3 regions of the Phycicoccus jejuensis genome follow, and region 3 is predicted to be linked to each of the others. Evidence: predicted binding sites of a transcription regulator. Region 3 holds the regulator's gene; each other region holds the start of a gene.

Region 1 (10,312 bases), 1.0 Mb from region 3:
TGCCGACGCGGCCGATCATCGTCTTCGCGGTGACGCTCTGCCCGACCGAGACGTCCTGCGAGCTGAGGTGCGCGTAGTAGGTCTTGTAGCCGCCGGCGTGCGAGATGACGACGTACCGGCCGTACGAGGTGTTGCCGAGGTTGGCCACGGTCGTCACGGTGCCCGGCGCGGACGCGTACACCTTCCAGCCGAGGTCGTCGGGGTAGTGGTTGAAGTCGACCGCGAGCGACGGGCTGTGGTTGCTGCGGGTCTGGCCCTCCCAGCTCTCGCCGCAGGGGAAGGGCAGGAGGAACCCGGACGAGGAGCCGCCGCTGCCGATGCGGTGGGAGGCGTTGTTGTTCTTGAGGGTGGCGTTGAGGTTGGCCTTGGCGCCGGCGGCGAAGGTCTGGGAGGCGCCGGCGTAGCTGCTGTTGTAGTAGACGGCGACGCTCTTGCCGGTGCGGTTCCAGACGGAGGCGGCCTCGTTCTTGACGCAGAGCCCGTGGCCGGCCTTGGTGCCCTTGAAGTCGTAGCAGGAGGGCTGGGTGGTGCCGTAGTCGGCGATCGAGGTGGTGAAGTCGCTGACGGCGCCGGCGTTGTCGCTGTTGTAGAAGAGGCAGAACTCCCCGGTGTCGCAGACGCCGTCCCGGGCCGCGGCCTGGGCGGGGGCGCTCGCGGCGACGAACGCCGTCGTCGCGGTGAGGGCGGCCGCGGCGCTCGCCGCGACCTTCTTGAAGGTGGTGCTCATCACGTCCTCCTGACGTGGGGGTGGACGGGCGCCGCGGTCGCGGCCGCCCGGGGTCGGGGGAGCGGGTCCCCCGGGGGTCACGACAGTCGCTGGTACTCCTCCCAGGTGCGGATGGTGACGCGGGGCCCGTCGTCGGGGCCGCGGTTCGCGAGGCCGTTGCGGCCGAGGTGGTAGTCGCCGACCTGGTGCTGGGCGGCGCTCGAGAGGTCGGTGTCGCTCATCGCGACGGCGTGCACGTGCCAGGGCCAGTCGCCCTGGGCGGGCGAGCGCAGCCAGGCGGCGAAGCCGACCTCGCGCAGCGCGCGGACGACGCTCGTGCGGGCGGCCGGGCCGAGCGCCTCGGCGTCGAGGTCGAGGGTGCCGCCGCCGTCGTGGGTGCCGGCCGACGTCGGGTCGCCGCCGGGGTTGTAGGAGCCCTGCTCGACGACGAGGGTGCGCCCGGCGCGCGCCTCGGCCGCCCGCAGCATCGAGCGGGTCCTCGTGTTCACCGTGACGCCGCGGAAGGCGACCTTCGAGCCGGGGGTGAGCGGCCGGACGACGCTCCACCGGCCGTCGCCGAGGTGGGTGAGCGACGTGCGCCCGGGCAGGCCGTTGGCCGCGAGCCCGGTGTACCCGAGCGAGCGCTGCCAGGCCGCGTACGCCGAGACGGTCAGGGTGCCGAAGTGGCCGTCGACGTAGGCGGGGTCGAGGAGGCCGCGGTCGGCGAGGGCGCGCTCGACGAGCCGCACGCTCGGGCCGGCGCCGGTCGTCAGGGCGCTGTCCGGACGGCGCGGGTCGACCTGGGCGGCGAGGACGACGGCCTCCATGTCGACGCTTCCGGCGGCCGCGGCGCTCGGGGCGCCGAGGGCGAGACCGAGCGGGGCGACGACCGCGCCGGCCAGGGCGGCGCGGCGGGTGGGACGGTGGGGCACGGGGTCCTCCTGCGGGGCGGGGTGGTGCGGTGCCGCCACGCTGGTCGTCCGGCGCGGCGTCCGCGCGCCGGCGGTGTCCCCGGACGGTCTGACACCCCGTGTCAGGCCCCTGACCTGCGCTGACACCATCCCTGTCAGGAGCCCGGCCGTCCCGGTCCCGGCCGACGAGGACCGAAATCCGGTGCGCGGTCGTCGGAGGGCTCGGCTAGCGTCAGCCCTCGTGACCGACGACGTGCTGCTGCGGGCCCGGGGCCTCACCAAGAGCTTCGGCGACTTCACGGCCGTCGACGGCATCGACGTGCAGGTGCTGCGCGGGGAGGCCTTCGGGTTCCTCGGCCCGAACGGCGCGGGCAAGTCCTCGACGATGAAGATGGTCGGCTGCGTCTCACCGGTCTCCGGTGGCGAGCTGCGCATCCTCGGGATGGACCCCGCCGCCGACGGCGCCGCCATCCGCGCCCGGCTCGGGGTCTGCCCCCAGCAGGACATGCTCGACGAGGACCTCTCGGTCGAGGAGAACCTCTGGGTCTACGGGCGCTTCTTCGGCCTCTCCCGCAAGGAGGTCCGCGCGCGCACCGACGAGCTCCTCGACTTCGCCCAGCTGACCGAGCGCCGTCACGACCGCGTCGAGCCGCTGTCCGGTGGGATGAAGCGTCGGCTCACCATCGCGCGGGCGCTCGTCAACGACCCCGAGGTCCTCCTGCTCGACGAGCCGACGACCGGCCTGGACCCCCAGGCGCGCCACGTCCTCTGGGACCGCCTGTACCGGCTCAAGCGCGAGGGCGTCACGCTCATCATCACGACGCACTACATGGACGAGGCCGAGCAGCTGTGCGACCGGCTCGTCGTCATGGACCACGGCCGGATCGTCGCCGAGGGCAGCCCGCGCGAGCTCATCGACACCTACTCCACGCGCGAGGTCGTCGAGCTGCGCTTCCCGGTCGACGAGCAGCAGCGGCACGTCGACGCCGCCCGCGCCGTGGCCGAACGGGTCGAGGAGCTGCCCGACCGCCTCCTCGCCTACACCGCCGACGGCGACGAGACCCTGGCCCGGCTCCACGAGCGGGGCGTCCGACCGCTGTCCTCGCTCGTGCGCCGCTCGACGCTCGAGGACGTCTTCCTCCACCTCACCGGTCGCTCGCTGGTCGACTGATGTCCGCGCCCACCGTCCCCGGACCCACCGTCGCCGACGCCCCGAGCGGGCGCCTCGGCCCGGGCCCGCGCCGCCCCACGAGCCGCGGCGAGCGGCTCGGCGCGGTGATGGCCCACCACCTGTACGTCTACCGGCGCACGTGGAAGGGCTCGGTCATCGGGCGCTTCGTCTCGCCGCTGTTCTTCCTGCTCTCGATGGGTCTCGGCCTCGGCGCCCTCGTCGACGCCCGCGCCGGCGGGGTCGAGGGCCTGCCGTACCTGCGCTACGTCGTCCCCGGCATCGTCGCGATGCAGGCGATGATGCTCGCGTTCGGCGACTCGACCTACGCTGTCATGGGCTACATCAAGTGGAACCGGATGTACTCGGCGATGCTCTCGACGCCGCTGCGGGTCGGGGAGGTCCTCTGGGGGCACCTGCTCGTCGTCGCGCTCCAGCTCGGCGTCGCGACGGCGATCTTCCTGCTCGTCGCCGCGCCCTTCGGGGCGTTCGGGTCCTGGTGGGTGCTGCTCGCCGTCCCGGTCGCGGTCCTCACCGGGATGGCGTTCTCCGTCCCCACGTTCGCGCTCGCGGCGTGGCTCGAGAACGACAACGGCTTCAGCATCCTCTTCCGCTTCGTCATGACCCCGTTGATGTTGTTCTCCGGCACCTTCTTCCCCGTCGACCAGCTGCCGGGGTGGATGCAGCCGCTCGCGTGGGTCACGCCGCTCTGGCACGGGGTCGAGCTCTCGCGCGACGCGTCCGAGGGGGTCTGGCCCGGCTGGGCCGGGGTCGGGCACCTCGGCGTGCTCGCCCTCTACGTGGGAGTCGGCGCCGTGCTCGCCCACCGCTCCTTCACCCGCAGGCTGCTGTCGTGAGCGCCGGCACGCTCGCGCGCGCGGCGCGGGCCGTCCCCGCCCCGGCCGGCATCGGCCTGGCGCGGTACGTCCTCATGCGCAACGTCACGGCGTTCCGGCGCGCGTGGCTGCTGCTGCTCAGCGGGTTCGTCGAGCCGGTCTTCTACCTGTTCTCCATCGGGGTCGGCCTCGGGGCGCTGGTGCGCACGGTCACCACCGACTCCGGCACGGTCGTGCCCTACGCCGAGTTCATCGCGCCCGCGCTGCTCGCGGCGTCGGCGATGAACGGGGCGATCGCCGACAGCACGTACAACGTGTTCTTCAAGCTGCGCTACCAGAAGCTCTACGACGCGATGCTCGCGACGCCGCTCTCCCCGCGCGACATCGCGGTCGGCGAGATCCTCTGGTCGCTCTCGCGCGGGGCCCTGTACTCGGCGATGTTCCTCGTCGTCGCGTGGGTGGCCGGGCTCGTGCACTCGTGGTGGGCGCTGCTCGCCGTCCCGGCCGCGGTGCTCGTCGGGCTGGCCTTCGGGGCGGTCGGGATGTTCGCGACGACCTTCATGAGCTCGTGGCAGCACTTCGACTACGTCACGCTCGCGGTGCAGCCGATGTTCCTCTTCTCGGCGACGTTCTTCCCGCTCTCGACCTACCCGGACGCCGTGCAGTGGCTCGTCGGGCTGACCCCGCTCTACCACGGGGTCGCGCTCGAGCGCGGGCTGATGCTGGGGGAGGTGTCGTGGGGCCTGCTGTGGCACGTCGGCTACCTCGTCGTCCTCGGGGCCCTCGGGGTCTGGGGCACGGCCCGACGCATCGCGACCCTGCTGCTCACCTGAGCCATACCCCCAGGGCGCGCGGCGGAGGACACTGCGGGGGATGGAGACCACCACCGGGTCCCTCGCGGCCCTGCACGACCCCGCGCTCCGAGGCTTCGTCACCGACGGCGGCCTCGAGACCGACCTGATCTTCCACCACGGCGTGGACCTCCCGGAGTTCGCCGCCTTCCCCCTCGTCGAGGACCCGACCGGACGTGAGCTGCTCGGGCGGTACTACGACGGGTACGCCGCCGTGGCGGCCGCCGCCGGGGCCGGGCTGCTGCTCGAGTCCCCGACCTGGCGGGCCAACCCCGACTGGGCGGCGCGGGTCGGCTACGACGTCGACGCGATGGTGCGCGCCAACGTCGCGGCCATCGACCTGCTGCGGGGGCTCGCGGCGGGCTACGACGTGCCGGCCGTCCTCGTCGTGGGCCAGCTGGGCCCCCGGGGCGACGGCTACGTGGCGGGGGAGGCGCCGGACCCGGAGGAGGCCCGCGCCTACCACGCACCCCAGGTCCGGGCCTTCGCCGACGCGGGCGCCGACCTCGTCTCGGCGCTCACCCTGACCACCCCCGCCGAGGGCATCGGGGTGGTCCTCGCGGCCCGCGAGGCGGGCCTGCCCGTCTCGGTCGGTTTCACCGTCGAGACCGACGGGCGCCTGCCCGACGGGAGCACGCTCGCCGACGCCGTGCGGGCGGTCGACGAGGCCGCCGCGCCGGACCACTACATGGTCAACTGCGCCCACCCGACGCACGTCCTGCCGGCGCTCGACGAGAGGGAGTGGGTGCGGCGGCTGCTCGGCACCCGGGTCAACGCCTCGACGATGAGCCACGCCGAGCTCGACGAGGCGGAGGAGCTCGACGACGGTGACCCGGACCGGCTCGCGGCGGACCAGATGCACGTGAGCCGTCGGCTCCCGGCGATGCGGGTGCTCGGCGGGTGCTGCGGCACCGACGTCCGGCACGTCGCGGCGATGTGGGGCGTCCCCGCACCGACCGGCTGAGGCCGGAGCCGGGTCCGGCGTGTCGTGGGCGTGTCCTGCGGGCGTCGAACACGTGTTCGCCTATGCTCGTCCACAGGTGGTGACCCCGGCAGCACTCGTCCACAGGTCCCACGGCGACCCGTGACCGGTGTCGGTGCCTCCACCTAGCGTCTGACCCAGACCTCGCGACGAGACCGACGGCGGGGGCCAGGTCGCCGGGAGGCGCGCTCGATGACGACACGAAGGACTGGTGTGACATGGCTGGATCCCGCGGAAGCGTGATGCCCAACCCGGTGGCCGCGGCCAACGGCAACGAGAAGGACAAGGCCATCGCCTCGGTGATGGCCCAGATCGAGAAGCAGCACGGCAAGGGTGCGGTCATGCGCCTCGGCGACGACGTCCGTCCGCCGATCGCCGTCATCCCCACCGGCTCGATCTCGCTCGACGTCGCGCTCGGCATCGGGGGCCTGCCCCGGGGCCGCGTGGTCGAGATCTACGGCCCGGAGTCCTCCGGTAAGACGACGGTCGCGCTGCACGCGGTCGCCAACGCGCAGAAGGCCGGCGGCATCGCGGCGTTCATCGACGCCGAGCACGCGCTCGACCCCGAGTACGCCAAGAAGCTCGGCGTCGACACCGACGCGCTGCTGGTCTCCCAGCCCGACACCGGTGAGCAGGCGCTCGAGATCGCCGACATGCTCATCCGCTCGGGTGCGCTCGACATCATCGTCATCGACTCCGTCGCGGCGCTCGTGCCCCGGGCCGAGATCGAGGGCGAGATGGGCGACAGCCACGTCGGCCTCCAGGCCCGCCTCATGTCGCAGGCGCTGCGCAAGATCACCGGTGCGCTCAACACCACCGGCACGACGGCGATCTTCATCAACCAGCTGCGCGAGAAGATCGGCGTCATGTTCGGCTCGCCCGAGACGACGACCGGTGGCAAGGCGCTCAAGTTCTACGCGTCGGTCCGCCTCGACGTCCGCCGCATCGAGACCCTCAAGGACGGCACCGACCCGGTCGGCAACCGCACCCGTTGCAAGGTCGTCAAGAACAAGGTCAGCCCGCCGTTCAAGCAGGCCGAGTTCGACATCCTCTACGGGCAGGGCATCTCCCGCGAGGGTGGCCTCATCGACATGGGCGTCGAGCACGGCTTCGTCCGCAAGGCCGGCGCCTGGTACACGTACGACGGCGACCAGCTCGGGCAGGGCAAGGAGAACGCCCGCGCGTTCCTCAAGGACAACCCGGAGCTCTCCGACGAGCTCGAGCGCAAGATCAAGGAGAAGCTCGGGGTCGGGGTCAAGCCCGAGCTCGAGGCCGTGCCGGACGTGCCGGTCGACTTCTGAGGTCGACGCCGATGGCGTTCAGCGAGGGATCGGCCCCGCCGCCCGAGTGGGCGGTGGGGCCGTCCCCGTCCCTCGACGACCTCCGCGCGCTCCTCGAGGGCGGCGGCGACCCGGTGACCACCGGGTCGCCGGGGTCCGCGGGGTCCTCGGGGGGAGCGTGGACCGCGCCGGGGGGCGACGACGCGCGCGAGGCGAGCAGCGGGGAGGTGCGCGGTGGGCCGCGCGGGCGCGGTGCCCGGTCCCGGGGTCGCCGGGCCGAGGGGCGCGGGGGCCGGGCCGGCTCCCGGCCCGCCGACCCCGAGGCCGACCCGCGGACGCGGGGCAGCGAGCCGGACCCGCACGACTGGGCCCGGCAGATCGTGCTGCGCCAGCTGACGGCGGCGCCGCGCAGCCGCCACCAGCTCGAGGACGTGCTGCGGCGCAAGGACTGCCCCGACGACGTCGCGGCAGCCGTCCTCGACCGGATGGAGGAGGTCGGTCTTGTCGACGACAACGCCTACGCCGGGATGCTCGTGCGCTCCCAGCAGGCGGGGCGCGGCCTGGCCCGGCGCGCGCTGCGGCAGGAGCTGCGGCGCAAGGGGGTCGACGACGACACCGCCGCGGCCGCCCTCGCCCAGGTCGACCCGCACGACGAGGAGGACCGGGCGCGCGCGCTCGTCGCGAAGAAGATGCGCACGATGCACGGCCTCGAGCCGCACGTCCAGACCCGACGCCTCGCCGGGATGCTCGCGCGCAAGGGCTACGACGCCGAGATGACCATGCGCGTCGTGCGCGAGGCGGTCCGCGAGGCGCCCGAGCACCGGCGGGACTGACCCGCGCTGATCCGTCCGGGGCTCAGAGCGAGTGCAGTGGGCGCCGGCCGGGCGGCAGGGCGTCCGTCGGCACGATCTCCTTGCCGTAGGGCACGAGCGAGACGGGCAGCATCTTGAGGTTGGCGATCGCCAGCGGGATGCCGATGATCGTCACCGCCTGCGCGACGGCGGTCATCAGGTGGCCCAGCGCCAGCCACCAGCCGGCGAGCACGATCCACACGACGTTGAGCAGCACGGACCCCGTCCCGGCGCCGGGCTTCTCGACCACCGCGCGGCCGAACGGCCACAGGGCGTAGCTGGCCATCCGGAAGGACGCGACGCCCAGGGGGAACGTCACGACGAGGACGCAGAGCACGACCCCGGCCACGGCGTAGCCGAGGGCCAGCCAGAAGCCCCCGAACACGAACCAGATGATGTTGAGCAGCGTGCGCACGCGTGTCCTCTCGTCGGTACCGGGTGCAACGGGCGCAGTGGCCGGAGCGTTCCGTCGGCCGCGCCGGCGGTCGTCCGCGTCAGGCGCCGGCCGGCCGACGGGCGACGACCTCGTCGTCGTCGACCTCGCCGGTCTCGACGAAGCCGAGCGAGCGGTACAGCCCCGCCGCGCGGGTGTTGGCCGGCGCGCAGGAGAGCGCGAAGCCGGCGGCTCCGGCCTCGGGCCGGCCGAGCTGGGGGAGGCCCGTTACCTCTTCCTCAACCAGCTGCCGGTGGTCCTCACGGCCCTCGTGCTCGCGGTGGTCCTCGCGTCGCCGGTCCTGCCGTGGGCCGGGCGGGTGGCGGCGTGGACGGCCGCCGGCGCCGTGGTGCTCGTCCTCGCCGGGGCGCGGCTCGTCATCGGCTGGTCGACGGCGAGCGAGGTCGTCCTGGGGCTCGGCGTGGGGCTGGCGTGGGCGGCGCTGCTGGCCTCCGCGGCCCGGCCGCCGACCGCGCCGGCCGACGCCGGCGTGACCGAGCCCGCCGTGGCGCCGCGTACCCTTGACGGGCCATGACTGCTGCCAAGACCTACGACGTGCGCACCCACGGGTGCCAGATGAACGTCCACGACTCCGAGCGCCTCGCGGGCCTGCTCGAGACCGCCGGCTACGTCGACCTCGCGAGCGTCCCCGACGCCGAGCGCCCCGACGTCGCCGACGTCGTCGTCTTCAACACCTGCGCGGTGCGCGAGAACGCCGACAACAAGCTGTACGGCAACCTCGGGCAGCTGCGACCGGCCAAGACCGCCAACCCGGACCTCCAGATCGCCGTCGGCGGCTGCATGGCGCAGAAGGACCGCGACACGATCGTCAAGCGCGCCCCGTGGGTCGACGTCGTGTTCGGCACCCACAACATCGGCAGCCTGCCGGCCCTGCTGGACCGCGCCCGGCACAACAAGCGCGCCGAGGTCGAGATCCTCGAGTCGCTGGAGACCTTCCCCTCGACCCTCCCCACCCGGCGCGACTCCGCGTTCGCCGGCTGGGTGTCGATCTCGGTGGGCTGCAACAACACCTGCACGTTCTGCATCGTCCCGAGCCTGCGCGGCAAGGAGCAGGACCGCCGTCCCGGCGACGTCCTCGCCGAGATCGAGGCCCTCGTCGCGCAGGGCGTCGTCGAGGTGACGCTGCTCGGCCAGAACGTCAACACCTACGGCGTCGAGTTCGGCGACCGCCTCGCGTTCGGCAAGCTGCTGCGCGCCTGCGGCGAGATCGACGGCCTCGAGCGCGTGCGCTTCACGAGCCCGCACCCGGCGGCCTTCACCGACGACGTCATCGACGCGATGGCCCAGACGCCGAACGTCATGCCGAGCCTGCACATGCCGCTGCAGTCCGGGTCCGACCGGGTGCTCAAGGCGATGCGCCGCAGCTACCGCAGCGAGAAGTTCCTCGGGATCATCGACCGCGTGCGCGCGGCCATCCCCGACGCCGCGATCACGACCGACCTCATCGTCGGCTTCCCCGGCGAGACCGAGGAGGACTTCGCCGAGACGCTGCGCGTCGTCGAGGCCTCGCGCTTCTCGAGCGCGTTCACCTTCCAGTACTCCATCCGTCCCGGTACGCCGGCCGCGACGATGGAGGACCAGGTCCCGAAGGCCGTCGTCCAGGAGCGGTTCGACCGGCTCATCGAGCTCCAGGAGCGCGTGTCCTGGGCGGAGAACCGCACCGTCGAGGGCCGCGAGGTCGAGGTCCTCGTCGCCCCCGGCGAGGGGCGCAAGGACGGTGAGACCGCCCGGATGAGCGGTCGCGCGCGCGACAACCGCCTCGTGCACTTCGCCGTGCCGGACGGGGCCGAGCGGCCGCGCCCGGGCGACGTCGTGACCGTGGGCGTCACCTACGGCGCCCCGCACCACCTCGTGGCCGACAGCGGCGTGCAGGGCGGGACCTACCGGCTGCGCCGCACGGCGGGCGGCGACGCGTGGTCGGCGCTCCAGGACGCGCCGGTGCCGGGCAAGCCGGCGGTGTCGCTCGGGATGCCCGGGGTCGGCCGTCCGGCGCCGGTCAGCGCCCCCGCCTGCTCGGCCTGAGCGTCCGGGGCGTCGAGGCGTCCTGCGCGCTGATTCACGCGGGTCGAGGTGAAACCCGACCACCAGAGGGTCGCGTTTCACCTCGACCGCGGTGGGGCAGCGGGAGTCGAGGTGAAACCCGACCACCAGAGGGTCGCGTTTCACCTCGACCGCGTGAGGAAGCGAGCGTCCCGGCTCAGACGAGGGACACGACGAGCCAGCCTGCTCCGGCACACACCGCGAGCACGGCGGCGAGGCCCCCGACGACCCGC
Region 2 (10,312 bases), 700 kb from region 3:
GTCGCCTGCGAGACGGGCTCGACGAAGACGTCGAGGATCCCGCCGCAGGTCAGGCCGACGGCGAAGGCGTCGTCGTCGGAGACGCCGTAGCGCTGCAGCACCGGCGTCCCGCCGTCGACGACCTCCTGCGAGAGCTCGTACACCGCGCCCTCGACGCAGCCGCCCGACACCGACCCGACGGCCTCGCCGCCCGGGCCGAGCAGCATCGAGGCGCCCGCCGGCCGCGGGGCCGAGCGGAACGTCGCGACGACGGTCCCCACCCCGACGGTCTCGCCGGCCCGCCACCAGGTCATCAGCTCGTCCAGCACGTCACGCACGCGCGACCACCTCCGTCAGCTCCTCGAACGCCGCCATCGAGTGCCCGGCGACGAAGTCGTCGACGTGCGGCAGCACCGCCATGATGCCCCCCTGGACCGGTTCGTAGCCCGCCCTCCCCCGGTGCGGGTTGACCCACACGACCCGGTGGGCGACCGCGTGCAGCCGCCGCACCTGCTCGCCGAGCGCCTCCGGGGCGTCGCGCTCCCAGCCGTCGCTGAACACGACGACGACCGCGCCGCGGGCCATCCCCCGGCGGCCCCAGCGGTCGAGGAAGACCTTGAGCCCCTCGGCCAGACGGGTGCCGCCGGACCAGTCGGGGATCGCCTCCCCCGCCGCGACGATGGCGCGGTCCGGGTCGCGCTGCTGCAGCGGACGGGTGACGTGCGTGAGGCGCGTGCCGAGGGTGAAGACCTCGGTCGGAACGTCCGACACGCAGTAGGTGTGGCAGAGCCGGACGAGCGAGTCGGCGTAGGCGCTCATCGACCCGGAGACGTCGAGGAGGAGGACGACACGGCGGGACCGGCTTCCGCGCCGGCGCCACGCGACCTCTCCGGGCTCCCCCATCCGCCGGAGCATGGCGCGCAGCGTGCGGCGGGCGTCGACGGCGCCGCGGGGGGACTCCTCCCAGCGGTGCGCCCGGCGGCGCGGTGCACGGGGGCGGAGGCGACCGAAGAGCCGCGCGAGCTCCTCGCGCTCGCGGCGGCTGAGGGTCGTGACGTCCTTGCGGCGCAGGACCTCGGTGGCGGAGGCCTGGGCGTGGACGTCGTCCGGCTCGTCGCGGCCCTCGCCGGGCCCCGGCTCTTCGGCGCCGAGGGACGCGCGAGGGACGAGCCGGCTCAGGGGGTCGCGGGGCTTCGTGCCGGCCCTGGTGCCGCCGAACCACTCGGCGAAGACGAGGTCGTGGCGCTCGAGGTCGGCCGGTGACGCGCAGAGGGTCGCGCGGCCGGCGTGGTAGACGGCCGCCGGGTCCTCGAGCCCGACGGCCGCGACCGCCTCGAGGTAGGTGCGCTCGCGGTCGGCGGTGACGTTGACCCCGGCGGCGCGCAGCGTGCGGGCGAACCCGACGAGGACCTCCTCCGGGGTGCGGACGAGCTCGGCGGCGTCGAGGCGGTGCTGGGCGATGGTCATCGGCGTGGCGCGGGTCAGGGGGTGAGCATGACGTCGAGGGCGCGCTTGACCCGCTCGGCGTCCTCGCGGTACTTGACGGCGACGCCGAGGGTCGCGGCGGCGGTCTCGGTGTCGAGGGTGCGGGTGCCGAGCTCGTAGAGGGCGCGCGCCCAGTCGAGGGTCTCGGCGACGCCCGGAGGCTTGAGCATCTCGCGGTCGCCGCGGATGGCGTGCACCGCCCGGACCACCTGCGCCGCCAGGGCTTCGGGCACCTCGGGGGCGCGGCTGCGGACGATCGCGAGCTCGCGCTCGATGCCGGGGTGCTCGAGCCAGTGGTAGAGGCAGCGGCGCTTGAGCGCGTCGTGGAGCTCGCGGGTGCGGTTGGAGGTGAGGACGACCACCGGGGGCGTCGCCGCACGGACCGGGCCGAGCTCGGGGATGGTGACCTGCCACGTCGAGAGCACCTCGAGGAGGAAGGCCTCGAACTCGTCGTCGGCCCGGTCGACCTCGTCGACGAGGAGGACGGCCGGGGCGTCGCGCAGGGCCTGGAGGACCGGACGGGCGAGGAGGAAGCGCTCGTCGAAGAGGTCGGCCTCGAGCTCACGGACGTCCTTGGCCCCGCCCTCGACGGCCTCCAGCGCGCGGACGTGGAGGATCTGGCGGGGGAAGTCCCAGTCGTAGAGGGCCTGGCTCGCGTCGATGCCCTCGTAGCACTGCAGCCGGATGAGCGGCAGGTCCATCGTCTCCGCGAGCGCCTCCGCGAGAGCGGTCTTGCCGGTGCCGGGCTCGCCCTCCATGAGCAGGGGGCGCCCGAGCCGGAGCGAGAGCCAGGTGACCGTCGAGAGCGCGTCGTCGGCGAGGTAGCCGACCCCTCCCAGCGCGCTCGCGAGGTCGTCGGCCGAGGCGAACGTCGTCCTGGGGTCCATGGCCACAGCATCACCCACGACCGGCCCCTGTGGAAGGATGACGCTCACACGAGGTCGACGAGTGCGGCGACGGCGGCGGCCAGCTCGCCGACCGCGAGCACGACGACGACCACCGCGACGGCCGCGACGAGGCGCCCGTCGCGCAGCACCGAGAGGCGGGGGTCGGCCGGCCCCGCGACCCCGAGCCGGCGCTGCCGCACGGTCGAGAGGACGACGTACGCGGCGAGCGCGGCGACGAGCACCGTCGGCAGGACGACTGCTCCCCCGAGCCGGTCGAGGGTCAGGCGGCCGACGGTCAGCGCGCCGACGAGCAGCGCGAGCCCGGTGCGTCGCCACGCGAGCGTCGTGCGCTCCTGCTGCATCCCCGGGTCGCGGACGACCTGCTCGGTCACCCGGCGCTCACCCGACCCCGCGCAGTACGCTCGCCCCCGCGAGGACGACGCCGGCGACGACGATCGTCGCCACGACGACGACCATCGTCGGGTTGGAGGGCAGTGGTGTCCCCTCGCGCATCGCGCGCTCGGTGCGGGCCCACGTGCGCCACGCGGCCGCGGCGGTGACCAAGCCCGCGAGTGCGAGGAGGGCGGCGAGCAGCGCCTGCACGGTGTCCTGGAGGGGGAGGTCGAGGGCGTCGAGGGCCGCGGCGCCGGCGAGCAGGGCGAGGGCCGTGCGGGCCCAGGCGAGGAAGGTGCGCTCGTTGGCGAGCGAGAAGCGGGGGTCGGGGTCGGCGCCGTGGTCGTAGACGCTCGCCGGCCACCGTCTCCTGTCGCTCACCCGGCCATCATGGCGCGTGGGGGTGCCGACGCAGGGCCTCGGGGGTGTCGGCATCGGCGCCGCTCGCGAGGTCGCCGCACTCGACCGGGGTCGGCGGGTGCGTGGCGAGGTGGTCGCGGGCTCCGCGGTCGCCGCGGGCGGTGTCGGCCACGGCGGCCCAGTGGGCGCGCCCGAGGACGACGGGGTGGCCGGCCGTGCCGTCGTAGGTCGCACGCAGGAGGACCTTCGGGCCGGTGCCGCGGGTCGCGGACAGCACCCGCCGGTACACGCGGGTGCCGACGTCGGGCAGGTCGACGAGGGTCACGAGGGCGGCGTGGACCTCCGGTGCGGCGGTCGCCCCGAGGTGGCGCAGGCCGGCGCGCAGCGAGGCCCCCATCCCCTCGTCCCAGTCCTCGGCGACGACGACGGCGACGCCGGGGACGTCGGCCGTCGCGCGGGCCTCGTCGGCGGCGGCCCCGAGGACGACGACGACCCGCTCGAGCCCCGCGCCCACCAGCCGGTCGAGCGTGACCTCGAGCAGGGTCGGCCCGTCCGCCGTCGGCCGGACCAGCGCCTTGGGGCCGCCCATCCGGCGTCCCGCACCCGCGGCGAGGAGGAGCCCGACGGTCGTCACGCGCCCCAGCCTGCCACCGACGGCCTGGCCCGGGCGCCGGCAGCGGCATCCGGACGGCGACCGTCCGGATGGCCGGTTAGGTTCGTCGGCATGGTGCTGGAGCTCAGCCGACGCGACGCCCGGCGCATCGCGGTGCGCGCGCAGCTGCTGACGCGGGACCGGCCCGCGGACGCGCTGTCGGTGGTGCGCCACCTCGGGCTCGTGCAGATGGACCTCACCGCGCACGTCGCCCCCAACGCCGACCTCGTGCTGTGGAGCCGGCTCGGGTCCGCCTACTCCCCCGGGGTCCTCGACGACCTCCTCGGGTCGGGTCAGGTCGTGGAGCTCCTCGGCTACCTGCGCCCGGCCGAGGACACCGCCCTGTTTCGGGCCGAGATGGACGCTTGGCCCGGGGTCGAGCCGCTCAGCCCGTGGCGGCGTGAGCTCGAGGCGTGGGTCGAGGCGAACCGCGCCTGCCGCGACGACATCCTGACGCTCCTGCGCGCCGAGGGGCCGCTGCCAGCACGCGAGATCCCCGACACCTGCCTCGTGCCGTGGCGCTCGTCGGGGTGGACGAACAGCAAGAACGTCCAGCGGATGCTCGACATGATGGAACAGCGCGGCGAGGTGGCGGTGGCGTCCCGGGAGAACCGGGAGCGCACCTGGGACCTCGCCTCCCGCGTCCACCCGGACGACCCCGCCGTCCCCTACGCCGAGGCCGAGCAGGAGCGGGACCGACGCCGGCTCGCGGCACTGGGCATCGCCCGTGCCCGGGCCACCTTCCCCCCGGGCGAGCCGAACCACGTCGGGGAGCACGGGGTCGAGGCGGTCGTCGAGGGCGTGCGCGGTCGCTGGCGGGTTGACCCGGCGTACCTGGAGGGCGGGTTCGTCGGGCGCACGGCCCTGCTGTCACCGCTGGACCGGCTCGTGATGGACCGCAAGCGGATGACCGAGCTGTTCGAGTTCGACTACCAGCTCGAGATGTACAAGCCGGCGGCGTCGCGCCGGTGGGGCTACTTCGCGCTGCCGGTGCTCCACGGGGACCGGCTCGTCGGCAAGGTCGACTCGCACCGGGACGCGGCGGCGGCCGTGTTGCGGGTCGCGGCCGTCCACTGGGACGTCGAGCCGTCCGGGGCGATGCGCGCCGGTGTCGAGCGCGAGCTCCGTTCGTTCGCAGCCCTGCTCGACGTCGACCTGCAGCTGCCCGATGACGGGGTGGCGGCCGGTGCCTGACGTGCACGACGTCGAGCGGTGCCACCGTGCGTTCTACGACGCCGAGGCACCGGCCCGGGCGCCGGGCTGGCGCCTGGATCCCGACTGTCTCCGGGTGCGCGACGACTTCGTCGGGCGGCTGCGCGCTGCGGAAGCCAGGTCGGTGCTCGAGGTCGGTTGCGGCGCAGGGCGGGACGCCGCGGCCCTGGCGGGCGCCGGACTCTCGTACGTCGGCCTCGACCTGTCGGCCGGACCTGCTTCGGTGGTCCGGGCCGCCGGCCACCGGGTCGTCGTCGGGTCCGCGACGCACCTGCCGCTCACGGACGGGTCGGTGGACGCGGTGTGGTCGGCCAGCACCCTCATGCACCTTCCCGGCGACGGCCTGCGGGTGGCGCTCGACGAGGTCGCGCGCGTCGTCCGTCCGGGTGGCCTGCTCGCGTTGGGTGTCTGGGGCCACGACGTCGACGGCGAGTGGACCGACCCGCACGGCCGGTACTTCCGCCGACGCACGGTGAACGGCCTGCTCGCCGAGGTCCGGCGCGTGGCCGAGGTCGTCGGGGTGGAGACGTGGGGCCGCTACCCCGACGGCGGCCACTACCAGTGGGTCGTGGCCCGCCTGTTCAGGAGGCGGGTTCTTCGACGAAGGTCCTGAGGACACGGATCCAGCTGTCCTCGGCCTCCAGGTGCACGTCATGCCCTGCCCCGCGGATGCGGACGTGCCGAGCCGCCGGGTGGATGTGCAGCATCTGGTCGATCTCGGCGCTGGGGATCAGCCCGTTCGTCCCGGACACGAGCAGCGTCGGTTGGTGGACACGGTCCCACTCCGCCCACGCCTGATGCTCGTGGACCGCGCTCAGGCCGCGAACGAGCACGTCCACGTCGAAGCGTGGCCACAGACCGCCCGGCCTGGCCTCGAGACCGTCGGCCCACGCGTGACCCACCGGGCCTCCACCGAACCATCGAACGGCCGCGGGGTGGTCCGTGAACGGGACCGGCCAGCAGTCGAGCATGGCTGCCACGTCAGCCGTGAGCTGCGCTCCACCACCACCGCCGACGCCGGACTCGACCAGGACCAGCCGCTCGACGAGCGCGGGGTGCTGGGCGGCAACGAGCAGGGCCGTGTGACCCCCCATCGACTGTCCCACCAAGGTCACTCGGCTGATTCCGAGCCGGTCGGCGACGCCGACGACATCGCGGACGTGTGCCGCTCGAGAGACGTCCGCAGGCCGCCGCGAGCTGCCGCCGTGCCCCCTCTGGTCGAACGCCACCACCCGGTGACTGGGTTCGAAAGCGCGACGAGTACCCGCCCACTCCTCAGCGTGACCGGCCAGCCCGTGGAGGAGGACGACGGCAGAGCCGCCGCCTCCGGTGTCGTGGACCGACAGCTCGACATCGCCGACGGACATCACCTGGTGCATCTGCCGGATCCTCGCATGCACCCTCGGGCGCCGAGCCGGGCGACCCGGGCAGCCGCGAGCCTCAGGAGAAGAGGCGGTGGGCGGGTTCGGTGGTGCGGGTGGCGCCGTCCGGTCCGTGCCAGGTGACGGTGCCGTCAGGGTCGAGGCGGGGTCGCCACCGGCCTTGCTGCTTGAAGCGGTGGTGGCGCCGGCAGAGGTCCTCCAACCCGGTCGGCGTGGTCTGACCGGTGGGCCAGGGCCGGACGTGGTCGAGGTCGCAGTGCACGGCCGGGCGGGCACAGCCCCACATCCGGCACGTCCCGTCCCGCGTCTTGACGAACTCGGCGATCGCCTTCGAGGGCTTGTACGCGGCCGCGGTCAGGGAGGCCAGGGTCCCGGTCTCGGCCTCCAGCACGGCGCGGGCCACCTCGAACGGCAGCAGCTTCAGCAGGTTGGCCAGGGTGGCGGGGTCGACCCAACCCAGACCCGGCAGCTGCGTCCCCGACACCGCATACCCCGGCGACACGACCGCTTGCGTGTAGGCGAGGTCGCCGTCGAGCTCGGCCGGCTCCTCCAACCACGACAGCGCTTCCCGGCTGGCAGCGTCCAGGTCCCCGTAGCGCGTCTCCAGTCCGGTCACCGCGTCGATGACCGTCTCGTCGTCGTCCCACTCCACCCGGAACCTCGTCCCCGGCACCTGCTCCGGTGCGGGACGGTCGGTCACGACCGGCACCCCGAGGGTGACCTGCGCCGAGACGCGCACGTTGCGCAGGACGAGATCGGCCAGCGCGTCCGCCCGCGACTCCGGCACCGACAGCGCCTCGTCACTCTGCCGGTAGTCACCGGCCAGCTCCTCCACCGCCGCCCACATCGCGCTCGAGGTCGCCGTCGGCACGGACGCGAACCAGTCCGTCAGGCCGTCCTCACCCGGGCACACCTCCACCCGGCGCCCCTTGCGCGTCCGCGCCACGTGCGCCGCGACCTGGTCGGCCGCCACCCGCGTCGCGACCCGCCGCGCCTCACCCGCGACCCGCGCCGGGTCCATCCCCGCCAGCCGCGGCGCGAGATCGGCATCGACCCGCAGGCAGGCCGCCACGTCCAGCCCGGCGCACGCGTCGACCACCTTGTGCACGTTCACCACGGCCACCTCGCCCACGAGGAGCAGCTCGCGCACCCGCGGGAACCGCTCACCCAGCGCCGCACCCAACGCCGCCTTCCGGCCCGCCACCCCCTCGGTCAGCCCCGTCGCAAGCGACATCCGCGTCGGCGCCATCGCGTCGACGAACCCCACCGGATGCACCCGCTCCCACGACCCGGACCGCACCGTCGTCTCCACCCGCGCACCCCACGCGCCAGCCACGGAGACCACCGCGTCCGCAGCGTTCGCCACCCCCTGCGCCGCCCCCGCCAGCGCGAACGCCTCCTCCGACGACAGGACGTGACCACCCTCGACCAGCTCACGACCCAGCCGCGCGCACTCCTCGCGCAGCCCCGCAATGCGGCGGGAGAGGGTCTCGGTGTCCATGCCTCAGTCTATCGAACGTGAGTTCGAGAGGCAAGGTCTTGGTCAGTCCTGTGGATGACGAATCGAGCTGTGCCACAGACCTCCTCGCCCTCTCCCCGACAGCATGGAAGAGCCCCGTCGCCCTGGTGACGACGGGGCTCCTCGACGACCTCAGACGGTAGGGACCTCGCCCGGCGCGAGCTCCGCCTCGAGCGCGGCGATGATGCTCGGGCGCAGGTCGCGCGCCGCGATGACGGTGTCGACCGACCCGACCCGGACGGCGCGGTGGATGTCGTGGACGCGGTCGAACTCGGATGCGACCTTGCCGAGCATCTCCGAGCGGACCGACTGCCGGACGGTCGCCAGCTCGCTGGCCAGCAGCGGGCGCTCCCTGGCGGACGCCTCGCGCACCCGCGCCTCGAGGTCCGTGACCCGCGGGTCCGCGGCGGTCCGCGCGTCCACGTCCCGGGCGAACACGACGGCCGCGGCCGGCGCACCGCCGAGGACCGACGCGAACGACCCCTCGATGGCGAGCACCGTCATCCGCGGGTTGAGCGCCTTGGAGAACACGACGAACGCGCCTCCGTGGTAACGGGACACGACGACGAAGACGATCGGGCCCTCGAAGTTGACGATGGCGCGGCCGATCTCGGCGCCGTACTCGAGCTGCAACCCGCGCATCGACTCCGGCGACCCGTCGAAGCCCGACAGGTTGGCCAGCACGACGAGCGGGCGGTTGCCCGAGGCGGCGTTGATGGCCCGGGCCGCCTTCTTCGACGAGCGCGGGAACAGCGTCCCCGCCGTGTAGGTGTCGGGGCCGTCGGTGGGAGGGAAGCCGCGACGGGCGACCGTCCGCGACTCGATCCCCAACAGCGCCACCGGGATCCCACCGATACGCGCGTCGAACACCACGGCGGTCTCTGCGTCGGCCATGCCGGCCCAGCGCTCGAGCGTGTCGTGGTCCTGGTCGGCCACGGCCCGCATCACGGTGCGGATGTCGAACGCCTTCTTGCGGTCCGGGTTCATCGCCGACGAGAAGATGTCGCCGACGCTCGTGAACTCGCTGCCCTCCATGACGTGCGGGAAGACCGTGACGTCGCGGTCGACCGGGTCGGTCGTCGGTGCCCGCCGCGGGCCGGACTCGCTGGGAGCGGTCCACGTCGAGTCGTAGTGCGCGAGAAGGACTCCGTAGGCGTCGACGAGGTCCTTGGCCCAGTACTGCGCCTGCCCGTTGGGGCCCATGACGCGGTCGTAGCCGCCGATGCCGAAGTTGTCCTCGGCGCTGACGCCACCGGAGAAGTCGAGCGACTGCTTGCCGGTGAGCACCATGGCCGAGTCCGGCGTCATGACGAGGATGCCCTTGGTGTGCATGAGCATCGTCGCCTCGGCGTTCCAGTACGGCTGCGCCCCGACGTTGATGCCCGCGACGACGACGTTGACCTCGCCGCCGGCCTGCGTGAACTCGATGATCCGCTTGAGCGCCTTGGCGACCCAGTCCATGTTCTCGGTGCCCGAGTCCATCGAGATGCGCGCGCCGGCCGAGAGGGCGAACCACTCCACGGGCAGCCCGCGCTCCTCCGCGAGGTCGAGCGCGGCGATGACCCGCCGGCACTCCGGCTCGGCGACCGCGCCGAGGGCGCGCAGAGGGTCGCCGCAGAGCAGGACGCGGGTGACACCTTCGGGGTGCAGCGGGGTCGGCGTCGTGACGACGCCGCAGATCATCCCGGCCGTGTTCTGCCCGTACGGGCGGTCGACCGGCACGAGCGCACCGGACTCGTCGAGGTCGTACTCGACGGCCTCTCCCCCGCCGCCGGCGATCATCGACACGAGCTCGTACGGGTAGACCAGGCCGCGACGGCGCGCGCGGACCACCTTCTCGGCGTAGGAGTCCAGCGGGCGCAGCCGCTCGGTCGGCGGCTGCTCGACGGTGAACGCGACCCCCGAGCCCGGCTGGTAGGTGAACCGGGCGCAGATCGGCACCGAGTGGTCGCGCTCGGCCCCGATGGAGCCCTCGATGCGCACCTCCTCGATGCCCGCGCCGGCGGTCATCGGGGCGACCTTGCCCTGGAGGGCGGTCAGCTGGTCGAGGTCGCCCTCGACCGGCGGCCAGATGTGCAGCCAGACGTGGTTCATGTCGAGCCGGGCCCCGCCGCCCAGCGTGGCGCGGGCACGGCGGACGGCCTCGAGGCAGTTGGCCAGCGCACGCTCGACGTGCGGCAGCGCGGTGACCCTGCCCGCCTCGTCGCGCACGACGACGAGCTGACGGACCTGGGCCAGCGCGACGAGCCGCTGGTCCTGCGGGTTCTCCTTGGCGACCGCGTGCAGGAGGAGGACGTCCTCCGGCGCGTCGAGGCGGGTCAGCGCGAAGTCGCGCAGGCGCCAGACGTTGAGCCGGCGGCCGACCATCGGGTGCACGCCGCGCACGGGGTCGTCCTCGACGAGGCTGCCGTCGGGCTGTGCCCGGAAGGTGAAGTAGCCGACC
Region 3 (10,312 bases):
CTCGTCGCATGGGCGGTGGCCGCCGCGACGCTCGGGCTCGGGTGGGGCGCACGGCTGGTCGTCGTCGGTGTGGAGGTCGTAGCCTGCCTGGTCCTCCATGCGTGGGTGCGGGTCGTCCGCCGGCCGGGCGGGCGTGCGGCGGTGTGGCGGTGGCCGGTCACGCTCGCCGTCGTCCTCGTCGCCCTGCTGCAGGTGTCGGCCGTGGCGGCGACGGTCGCGCGCGAGCAGGGCGGTGTGCGCGAGCTCGCGGCCGGGCGGGCGGTCGTGACCGCCGACGTGCTCGTCACCGGCGAGGCGATCCGCGTGGCCGCGCGTGACGGGTCGGCGCGCTTCGTCCGCGCCGGCACCGTGCAGCGGTTGACCGGTCGCGGGCGGACCGTCGCGACGTCGGCGCCCGTCCTCCTCGTCGGGGGCGAGGTGCTGCTGGCGCCGCGGTGGCACGAGACCGTCCGGGTCCGCGGACGGCTCGGGCCGATGGAGTTGGCCGACGACCGGGTCGCCACGCTCGCGGTCTCCGGGCGGCCGGTGTCGCTCGCGCCGCCGGGGGCGGTCGCGCGGGGTGCCGAGCGGCTGCGCACCGGCCTGCGCCACGCCGTCGACGACGCCCCGGCCGATGCGCGGGGCCTGCTGCCCGGGCTCGTCATCGGCGACACGAGCCGCACCCCGCCCGACCTCACCGAGGCGATGCGGGCCACCGGGATGACCCACCTGACCGCCGTCTCCGGCAGCAACGTCGCCGTCGTCACCGGGCTGGTGCTCGGCCTGTGCGCCGTCGTCGGCGTCCCGCGGCCCCTGCGGCCGGTGCTCGCGGGGCTGGCCCTCGCGGGGTTCGTCGTCCTCGCGCGCCCCGAGCCGAGCGTCGTGCGCGCGGCCGCGATGGGCGCGATCGGGCTGCTCGGGCTCAGCCGGTCGCGGCGCTCGGCCGGGCTGCCGGTGCTCGCCGGCGCGGTCGTCGTCGTCCTCGTCCTCGACCCGTGGCTCGCGCGCTCGTACGGCTTCGTCCTCTCGACCCTCGCGACGCTCGGGCTGCTCCTCTTCACCCGCCCGTGGGGCGAGGCCGTCGGGCGCCGGCTGCCCCGTCGGCTCGCGCCGCTCGGGCCGGCGCTCGCCGTGCCCGTCGCCGCGCAGGTGATGACGGCCCCGGTCGTCGTGCTGCTCCAGGGGTCGGTGAGCGTCGTCGGCGTGCTCGCGAACCTCCTCGCGGCGCCGCTCGTCCCGCCCGCCACCGTCGCGGGGGTGGCCGCCTCCCTCGTCTCGCTCGTCTGGGGGCGCGGCGCCGAGCTCGTCGCGTGGGTCGGGGTGGTGCCCACGACCGGCATCGCGCGCGTCGCGCGGGCGGCCGCCGAGGTGCCGGGTGGCACGCTGCCCTGGCCGGACGGGCCCCCCGGGGCGCTGCTGCTGGCCGGCCTGCTCCTCGTCGTCGTCCTCACGGGTCGCGCCCTCGTCGCGGGCGTCGCGCGCCGGCCGGTGGCCGTACTCGGCGTGGCGCTGCTCGCGCTGGCCTCCTTCCTGCCGACCCGGCTCGTCACGTGGCCGCCCGAGGGCTGGCGGGTCGTCGTCTGCGACGTCGGCCAGGGCGACGCCGTCGTCCTGCGCAGCGGTCCGGGGCGCGGGGTGCTCGTCGACGTCGGGCCCGACCCCGCCCTCGTCGACGGCTGCCTCGACCGGCTCGACGTCACGACCCTCGACGCGGTCGTCCTCACGCACTTCCACGCCGACCACGTCGACGGCCTGGCCGGCGCCCTTCGTGGCCGCACCGTGCGGCAGGTGCTCGTCGGCCCGGTCGCCGAGCCCGCGTCGGCGGCCGCGACCGTCCGGCGCACGGCGGCCGCGGCGGGCATCCCGGTCGGCGTCCTCCACGCCGGCGACCGGGTCCGGCTCGGGGAGGTCGACGCCGTCGTCTGGAGCCCGTGGCGCCGCATCGCCGAGGGGTCGGTGCCCAACAACGGCAGCGTCGTCCTCGCGGCCCGCACCGGCGATGTCGACGCGCTGCTCCTCGGCGACGTCGAGCGCGAGGCGGCGCACGACCTCCTCCTGCGCCTGCGCCGCGACCCGGCGATGGCGGCGGCCGCCCGCGGGTTCGAGCTCGTCAAGACGCCGCACCACGGCTCGGCCAACCTCGACGAGGGGCTGATGGCCGCCGTCCGCGCGCCGGTCGCGGTCGTCAGCGTCGGCGCGGACAACGACTACGGGCACCCGGCGCCGGCGCACCTCGCGCTGCTGCGCCGGCTGGGCTCGGCGGTCTACCGCACCGACCAGCGCGGTGACGTCGCCCTCGTCGAGCGGCGCGGCGGCCTGCGGGTCGTCACCGCACGCTGAGCGGGTGTCAGATCGAGAAGGTCGGCTCCGGCTGCCGGACCGTCGGTGCCGTCGACTGCGAGCCCGCGCTCTCGATGAGCGCCTCCAGCGTGGCCCGGACCGCCGGCACCCGCCCGAGGTCGGGGGTCGTCAGGGCCGTGATGGTGCGGCGCGACGCCGGCTCCATCGGGAGGGCGACGACCTGGTCGTGGTGGACCGTGCGCAGGATGAGGTCGGGGATGAGCGCCACGCCGAGCCCCTCGGCGACCAGGCCCATGACGGCGACGTAGTCCTCGGTCTCGTAGGCGACGTCCGGGCGGAACCCGGCGGCGTCGGCGAGCTGGACGAGGTGGCCCCGGCAGCGCGGGCAGCCGGCGATCCACGGCTCCTGCGCGAGCTCGGCGAGGTGGGCCGTCGCCTCGTGCGCGGCCGGGTGCTCGCGCGGCATGGCGAGGCGCACCTCGTCCTCGAGCAGCGGCGTGACGACGAACGCGTCGAGGTCCTCCTCGCCGCGGGTGGCGTCGGTGCCCTCGTAGGCGAAGGCGATGGCGAGGTCGCACTCGCCGGCGCGCAGGGCGGCGATGCTCTCGGGCGGCTCGGCCTCGGTGAAGGTGATGTGCACGTCGGGGAAGCGCTGCTTGACGAGCGAGAGCGCCCGCGGCACGAGGGTCGCCGAGGCCGACGGGAAGGCCATGAGCCGCACCCGGCCGCTGCGCAGCCCGGCGATGGCCGCCACCTCCTCCTCGGCGGCGTCGAGCGCGGCGAGCACCGGGCCGGCGTGGCGGGCGAGCACCCGGCCGGCCTCGGTGAGGCGGACGTTGCGCCCGACCCGCTCGACGAGCACCGTGCCGGTGCGCTGCTCGAGGCGGCGGACCATCTGCGAGATGGCCGGCTGGGTGTAGCCCAGCGAGGCGGCGGCGGCGGTGAAGCTGCCCTGCTCAGAGATGGCTCGCATGACGCGGAGGCCGGCGGCGTCGATCATGGGGCCCATCCTATAAGCGGGCGTTATCGACCGCCCGGGTCTCGCAACGCGGCGTCATCCGCGGCCGCTCCCCGGGGCGGTGTCGGCGGCGCGGGGGATACTGGCGCCATGCCGGAGACCCCCAGCGCGCCCCCCGTCGCGACGCTGCGGCTCGCCGGTCGCGACGAGGTCGGCCGCACCCCCGACTGGGCGACCCGGCCGCTGCCGCCCGAGGCCCGCGAGCCCGCCGCCGTCGCGCGGCTCGCGGACCTGCTGCGCGCGCACCCCGGCACCCTCGTCCTCTCCGGGGCCGGGATGTCCACCGACTCCGGCATCCCCGACTACCGCGGCCGCGACGGCACCCGTCGGGTCATGCCGATGCAGCACGGCGAGTTCTGCGCCTCGAGCGAGAACCGGCAGCGGTACTGGGCGCGCTCGTTCGTCGGCTGGCAGCGCTTCTCGCGCGCCGAGCCCAACCGTGGCCACCACGCCGTCGCCGCCCTCCAGGAGGCGGGGCTGCTCGGCCCGGTCATCACCCAGAACGTCGACGGCCTGCACCAGGCGGCCGGCTCGCACGACGTCACCGAGCTGCACGGCACGCTCGCCGAGGTCGTCTGCCTCACCTGCGGCGACCGCTCCGGCCGCGAGGAGCTCCAGGCGCGGATGGCCGCCGCCAACCCCGGCTTCGAGGAGCGGGTGCGCGGAGAGGCGCCGGACGGCTCGCAGGTGAGCAGCCAGATCCGCCCGGACGGCGACGTCGTCCTGCCCGAGGACGCCGTGGCCGGCTTCCGGCTCCCGCTCTGCCTCGTCTGCGGCGCCGACACCCTCAAGCCCGACGTCGTGTTCTTCGGCGGCTCGGTGCCGCGCGAGCGGGTCGACGCGTGCTTCGCGCTGACCGACGCCGCGCCCGCGCTGCTCGTCCTCGGCTCCTCGCTCGCCGTGATGTCGGGGCTGCGGTTCGTCCGGCACGCGGCGCGCCGGGGCATCCCGGTGGCTGCCGTGACGCGGGGGCCGACGCGCGGTGACGAGCACATGGCCCTGCGGGTCGACGCGCCCCTCGCCCCGACGCTCGAGCAGCTGCTGCGCGACGGGGCGGCCGCGTGACCGCGGCCGAGATCCGTTCCGCCACACCGGCGGACCTGCCGGGAATGGCCGTCATCTACAACGACGCCGTCCGGAACACCGTCGCGACGTTCGACCTCGAGCCGCGCCCCGACGACCACTACGCCCACCGCGTCGCGTCCACGCGCCCCGGCGACCACGTGCTCGTCGCCGTCGCGCCCGACGGCGACGTGCTCGGCTACGCGTTCTCGGGCACCTACCGGCCGCGCGCCGCGTACGACGGCACCCGCGAGGTGTCGGTCTACCTCGCCGAGGCCGCCCGGGGGCAGGGCCTCGGCCGCCGGCTCTACGCCGAGCTGCTGCGTCGGGTCGACGCCGACGGCGTGCACACCTGCGTCGCCGTCATCGCGCAGCCCAACCCGGCGAGCGAGGCGCTGCACCGGGCCCACGGGTTCGAGCACGTCGGCACGCTGCGCGAGGTCGGCTACAAGCTCGGCCGCCGCGTCGACACCGCGTTCTGGCAGCGCCCGCACCCCGACGGGCGCTGACGCCTCGCCTCACTCGGGGCGCGCGTCGTGGATCGGCTCCTTCGGCAGGCGCTTGACCTTGCGCGTGCGCCGGCGGCGGCTCGGGATCATCGAGCGCATCTCCTCGAGCTTGCCGAAGCAGAGCATCCGGTCGCCGGCCTCGAGCACGTGGTGGCTGTTGGGGTTGGGGATGACCATCGTCCCGCGGTGCAGCGTCAGTGCCGTGATGTCACGCTCGCGAAGACCACTGTCGCCCAACGACTTCCCGACGAGGTCGGACGCCTCGTGCACCGCGATCTCGGCGACGCCGTAGCCCGTCGAGACGGTGAGGCGCTGGCGCACGTCGATCTCGGGGAAGGCGACCTGGTTGTCGATGTGGTCGATGATCGCGCCCGCGACGTCGAGCTTGGTCGCGGTCTCGATCCCCTCGAGGCCGGGGGAGGAGTTGACCTCCATGACCTGCGGCCCCTCGTCGCTCTCGAGCATGTCGACACCGGCGACCCGCAGGCCCATGATCTGCGCGGAGCGGACGGCGGCGCGCTCGAAGTCGGGGTCGAGCTCGACCGGCTCGACCGACCCGCCGCGGTGCACGTTGGACCGGAACTCGTCGCCCTTGGCCACCCGGCGCATCGCGGCGACGACGCGGTCGCCGACCACGAGCGCGCGGATGTCGCGGCCCTTGCTCTCCTTGACGAACCGCTGGATGAGGACGTTCTGCTTCGTCGACTGCAGCGTCTCGATGATGGCCTCGGCGGTCTTCATCTCCGGCGCGAGGATGACCCCGATGCCCTGGGTGCCCTCGAGCAGCTTGATGACGACCGGCGCACCGCCGACCCGCTCGATGGCGGGGATGACGTCGGCGCGGTCGCGGACGAAGGTCGTGGGCGGCATCCCGATGTTGTGCCGCGACAGGATCTGGGTGGCGCGCAGCTTGTCCCGCGAGTTCGCGATGCCCCACGAGGTGTTGGGCGTGTAGACGTCCATCTGCTCGAACTGCCGCACGACGGCGGTGCCGAAGTAGGTGATGGAGTTGCCGATCCGCGGCAGGATCGCGTCGTACGTCGAGAGCCGCTTGCCGCGGAACTGGAGGTCCGGCTCATCTCCGGACAGGTCGATGCCGAAGCGGAGGGTGTTGAGGACCTTGACCTGGTGGCCACGGTCCTGGGCGGCGGTGCGCAGGCGCTGCGTACTGTACGAGCGAGGCGCGCGGGAGAGGATCGCGAGCTTCATGGTTTCCCGACGGGAGAGGACGGATGACGGACAGCCATTCCTACACCCTCGCGGGCTGGCGCGAGTGGGTCGGCCTCCCGGCGGTCGGTGTGCCGTGGGTCAAGGCCAAGCTCGACACCGGCGCGCGGTCCTCGTCGATCCACGCCTTCGACCTCGAGGACCTCGAGCGCGACGGCGAGCGGTGGGCCCGCTTCCGCATCCAGCCGTGGCAGCGCTCGGAGGCCGACGCCGTCCAGTGCGAGTGCCCCGTGCTCGACGTGCGCGAGGTCCGCTCGTCCTCGGGCCACGCCGAGGAGCGGCTCGTCGTCGCGATGGACCTCGTCCTCATGGGCCGCACGGTCGCCGCCGAGATGACCCTCGCGCGCCGCGACGAGATGGGCTTCCGGATGCTCGTCGGGCGCGAGGCGCTGCGCCAGGGCTTCGCCGTCGACCCCGGCCGCTCCTACCTCGGCGGCCGTCCGCCGCTCGCGATGCGCCGGCGCAACCGGGGGAGGGCCTGATGGCCCGGCGCCCCCTTCGGCCCTCCTTCGAGATCGGCCACGTGCGCGTGCGCGCCGGGCGCACGCAGTCGGTGTCGCTGCCGATCACCCGTCTGGTCACCGGCGCCGACGTCGAGCTGCCCGTCCGGGTCGTCCACGGGCGCGAGGAGGGACCGACCGTCTGGGTCGACGCCGCCATCCACGGCGACGAGGCGGTCGGGGTCGAGGTGGTGCGTCAGGTCGTCGCCGGCCTCGACCCGAAGACGTTCTGCGGCACCTTGATCGCCGTCCCCATCGTCAACGTCCTCGGCTTCTCGGCCGGGCAGCGATACCTGCCCGACCGCCGCGACCTCAACCGCTCCTTCCCGGGGTCGCCGCGCGGCTCGCTCGCCGGGCGCATCGCGCACCTGTTCATGACCGAGGTCGTCGACAAGTGCGAGGTCGGCATCGACCTGCACACCGGCTCGGACCGGCGCACCAACCTGCCGCAGGTCCGCGCCGACCTCGAGGACCCGCGCACCCGCGCGCTCGCCGAGGCCTTCGCGGCCCCCGTCATGCTCAACGCGAAGCTGCGCGACGGCTCGCTCCGGTACGCCGCCCGCGAGCGGGGCGCGACCGTCCTGCTCTACGAGGCGGGCGAGGCGTGGCGGATGGACCGCTGGGCCGTCGACGCCGGCGTGCTCGGCGTGCGCCGCGTGCTCGCCGCGCTCGGGATGACCGAGCCGGTCGCCGAGGACCCGCCGGCGCCGTCGGCGGTCTCGTTCCGCAGCGGATGGGTCCGGGCGCGCGGCACCGGCATGCTCCACCTCGAGGTCGCGCTGGGGGAGCGCGTCGAGCGCGGGGCGCGCCTCGGTGGCCTCTTCGACTCGCTCGGCAAGCGGGTGCGGCTGGTGCACGCCGACCGCTCCGGCGTCGTCGTCGGGCGCACCGAGGCGCCGCTGGTCAACTCCGGCGACGCGGTCGTCCACATCGCCGAGGTCGAGGACTGACGCCGGCCGGCCTCAGACGCGGCGCAGGACCGCGGTGACCTTGCCGAGGATCGTCGCGTGGTCGCCGTCGATCGGCTCGAAGGCCGGGTTGTGCGGCATGAGCCAGACCTTGCCGTCGCGCCGCTTGAAGGTCTTGACCGTCGCCTCGTTGTCGAGCATCGCCGCGACGATGTCGCCGTTCTCGGCGGTCGGCTGCTGGCGCACGACGACCCAGTCGCCGTCGCAGATGGCCGCGTCGACCATCGAGTCGCCGACGACCTTGAGCAGGAAGAGGCTGCCCTCGCCGACGATCTGCTTGGGCAACGGGAAGACGTCCTCGACGACCTCCTCGGCGGTGATCGGGACGCCGGCGGCGATCCGGCCGAGGACCGGGACGTAGGAGGCCTCGGGGCGCTCGTCGCCCTCGCCGGTGACGTCGACGACCTCGTCGGCCTCGGGGCGGCGGTAGCCGGAGCCCTGACGGTCGGGGGAGACGACCTCGATGGCGCGCGGCCGGTTGGGGTCGCGGCGCAGGAAGCCCTTGCGCTCGAGCGCCGAGAGCTGGTGGGCGACCGAGCTGGGGGAGGTGAGCCCGACGGCCTCGCCGATCTCGCGCATGCTCGGCGGGTAGCCGTGCCGGTCGACGGCGTTGCGGATGACCTCGAGGATCTTGCGCTGGCGGTGGGTGAGGTCCCCGCCGTCGCCGCGGTCGGGCATCTCGTGGATGTCGGCGTTCCTCGGACGTGCCATCTCGACCCCTTCGCTGCGGCCGCCCCGTGCCGACGGGGGGCCTGACCGGTGTTTTCGCAGGTCAGACGGTCTGTCGGTGGTGACATGCAGTCTGATCTGCATGCGGACATCCTACGAGCGACGGGCCTCGAACTCAAACATGTGTTCGACGCGTGTCTTGTCCGCCTCGAACGTGCGTGCTATAACTCGTACAGACGTTCTATCGAACACCGGTTCGACGGTGGCCCCGGCCGCCGGGATGGAGGACATGATGAGCGCGATCGCCTGGGACCCCACCGACCTCGGCCACACCCGCCCCGTGCCGGCGCGCCGCCCGCGGCTCGTCGTTCTCGAGGGCGGCGCCACCGGAGGGCGTGCGGCCCGCGCCGCACAGCCGGCGCTGCGGATCACCCGCCGCGGCCGCCTCGTGCTGCTCGTGCTCGCCACCCTCGCGCTGGCGGCAGCCCTCGGCCTGCGCGGCCTCGGGGGCGCGGGCGCCGTCGAGCCGGCCCACACCGTCTCGGTGTCGCCCGGCCAGACGCTGTCCGAGATCGCGTCCCGTGAGCTGCCCTCGATGTCCATCAGCGACGGCATCGTCGCCATCCAGCTCGCCAACGGGCTGAGCACCGCGCAGATCCGCGCCGGTCAGCAGCTGGTCGTCCCTGCGGGCTGAGCCGCCGCCGGGGGCGCCCGGTCCGGCGCGCCACGATCCCCGAGTCCCTCGACCCGACTCGGACGCCGGAGGGCGTCGTCTCCCGTGCAGAGGAGACGGCGCCCTCCGTGCTGTGTCCGGCCGGTGCCGGCCGCGCACCCCTGTCAAGCGCGCCACGCTCGGCCGAACGGGGGAGGGGGCATCCCCCGACCTGTCGGACCTCCGGGTCCCATCGGCCCGCGGGCACGCTCCGACGCTGCGCGACCCCCTTGTGCACGAACAGACTTCAAGGCATGCGGACACGTCGTCGCGGCTCCTACCGCCCCACCCACCACCCGGTCGTCCAGTGCGGCGGCCAGGGCCGGTGGCTCTGGTCGTGCGGCTGCGGAGCGCGCGGGTCCGCCACCTCGGGCGGCTGGCACGGTGCCTACACGGCGGCACTCGTGCACCACAGCCAGAGCCCCGGGGAATGAGACGTGCGGCCCGGGGATACACAGAGGGTCCCCGGGTCGCACCCCCTCGTCGTCGCTGGCTCTCCACCGACGCGACGACGGAGCGGGCGGCGCTGGCTGTCGTCTGCAGGGAGGCCGCGGCCCTCACGTCGCCGGGGCACCGCAGGTCCCCCCACTCCGACCCCCGACCGGGTCCGGGTGGGGGGATCGGCCGTCCCCGGCGCTGACGGGCCGAGGGTCAGGCCAGGGTCCGCCGCATGACCAGGCGCGGCATCCCGCTCGCGGTGGCGTCGGTGACACCGACCTCCTCGAAGCCGGCCCGCTCGAACATCGCCCGGGTCCCGACGAACGCCATCGTCAGGTCCAGCCGCCGCTCGCCGGGGTCGACCGGGTGGGCCTCGACCGCCGGCGCCCCCTGCTCGGCCGCCCAGGCCACGGCGCCCTCGATGAGGTGCGCCGTCACCCCCTGGCGCCGGTGGCCGCCGCGGACGACGACGCAGACGATGCTCCACACCGGGACGTCGTCGACCGGGTGGATCCTCGTCGAGTGCACGAGCCGCGGGATGTCGCTGCGCGCTCCGATGTTGCACCACCCGACCGGGACGCTGTCGCGGTAGGTGACGACCCCCGGCGGCACCGCACGCTCGCAGAGGCGTCGGGCGGCCTGCTCGCGGCTGCCGTCGCCGAGCTCGTCGATCTCGCGCTGCCGGAGCCGGTGCGAGAGGCACCAGCAGTGCGTCGCACGCCGGTTGGGGTTGACGACGTCCGCGAAGTCCTCGAAGCGGTCGGGCGTGACGGGGTGGGTCTCCCAGGTGGTCATGCCGCAGCCAAGCACCGCGCACCGACACCGCGCCACCACCTCCGTAGGGTCGGGGCGTGCGCATCGTCAGCCTCATCCCCTCGGCCACCGAGATCCTCTTCGCCCTCGGGGCGGGGGACGACGTCGTCGGCGTG

What was found. The regulator LexA, encoded in region 3, represses DNA repair genes until DNA is damaged. The targets are predictions, from matches to a motif close to TCGAACANNTGTTCGA.
Positions count from the first base shown of each region.
Region 1: the regulator LexA is predicted to act here: its motif matches at 5,481-5,496, upstream of recA (recombinase RecA).
Region 2: the regulator LexA is predicted to act here: its motif matches at 7,863-7,878, upstream of LG324_RS17900 (DUF222 domain-containing protein).

Region 1 is NZ_CP085209.1:2,054,649-2,064,960, forward strand. Features, by position in the region: gene LG324_RS09635 (peptidoglycan DD-metalloendopeptidase family protein) at 1-727, opposite strand, end outside; gene LG324_RS09640 (peptidoglycan-binding protein) at 805-1,638, opposite strand; gene LG324_RS09645 (ABC transporter ATP-binding protein) at 1,859-2,788, shown strand; gene LG324_RS09650 (ABC transporter permease) at 2,788-3,642, shown strand; gene LG324_RS09655 (ABC transporter permease) at 3,639-4,454, shown strand; gene LG324_RS09660 (homocysteine S-methyltransferase family protein) at 4,495-5,436, shown strand; gene recA (recombinase RecA) at 5,757-6,755, shown strand; gene LG324_RS09670 (regulatory protein RecX) at 6,767-7,567, shown strand; gene LG324_RS09675 (YccF domain-containing protein) at 7,590-8,000, opposite strand; gene LG324_RS09680 (hypothetical protein) at 8,038-8,553, shown strand; gene miaB (tRNA (N6-isopentenyl adenosine(37)-C2)-methylthiotransferase MiaB) at 8,550-10,061, shown strand; gene LG324_RS09690 (hypothetical protein) at 10,237-10,312, opposite strand, start outside.
Region 2 is NZ_CP085209.1:3,749,664-3,759,975, forward strand. Features, by position in the region: gene LG324_RS17855 (XdhC family protein) at 1-317, opposite strand, end outside; gene LG324_RS17860 (VWA domain-containing protein) at 310-1,446, opposite strand; gene LG324_RS17865 (MoxR family ATPase) at 1,461-2,351, opposite strand; gene LG324_RS17870 (DUF202 domain-containing protein) at 2,396-2,743, opposite strand; gene LG324_RS17875 (DUF202 domain-containing protein) at 2,751-3,125, opposite strand; gene LG324_RS17880 (NTP transferase domain-containing protein) at 3,133-3,738, opposite strand; gene LG324_RS17885 (DNA glycosylase AlkZ-like family protein) at 3,829-4,950, shown strand; gene LG324_RS17890 (class I SAM-dependent methyltransferase) at 4,943-5,581, shown strand; gene LG324_RS17895 (alpha/beta fold hydrolase) at 5,550-6,347, opposite strand; gene LG324_RS17900 (DUF222 domain-containing protein) at 6,409-7,851, opposite strand; gene LG324_RS17905 (carboxyl transferase domain-containing protein) at 8,002-10,312, opposite strand, start outside.
Region 3 is NZ_CP085209.1:3,054,241-3,064,552, reverse strand. Features, by position in the region: gene LG324_RS14500 (ComEC/Rec2 family competence protein) at 1-2,319, shown strand, start outside; gene LG324_RS14495 (LysR family transcriptional regulator) at 2,327-3,280, opposite strand; gene LG324_RS14490 (NAD-dependent protein deacetylase) at 3,389-4,363, shown strand; gene LG324_RS14485 (GNAT family N-acetyltransferase) at 4,360-4,869, shown strand; gene LG324_RS14480 (RimK family alpha-L-glutamate ligase) at 4,879-6,078, opposite strand; gene LG324_RS14475 (ATP-dependent zinc protease) at 6,102-6,578, shown strand; gene LG324_RS14470 (succinylglutamate desuccinylase/aspartoacylase family protein) at 6,578-7,546, shown strand; gene lexA (transcriptional repressor LexA) at 7,559-8,275, opposite strand; gene LG324_RS14460 (LysM peptidoglycan-binding domain-containing protein) at 8,526-8,927, shown strand; gene LG324_RS14455 (hypothetical protein) at 9,200-9,379, shown strand; gene LG324_RS14450 (GNAT family N-acetyltransferase) at 9,597-10,178, opposite strand; gene LG324_RS14445 (ABC transporter substrate-binding protein) at 10,235-10,312, shown strand, end outside.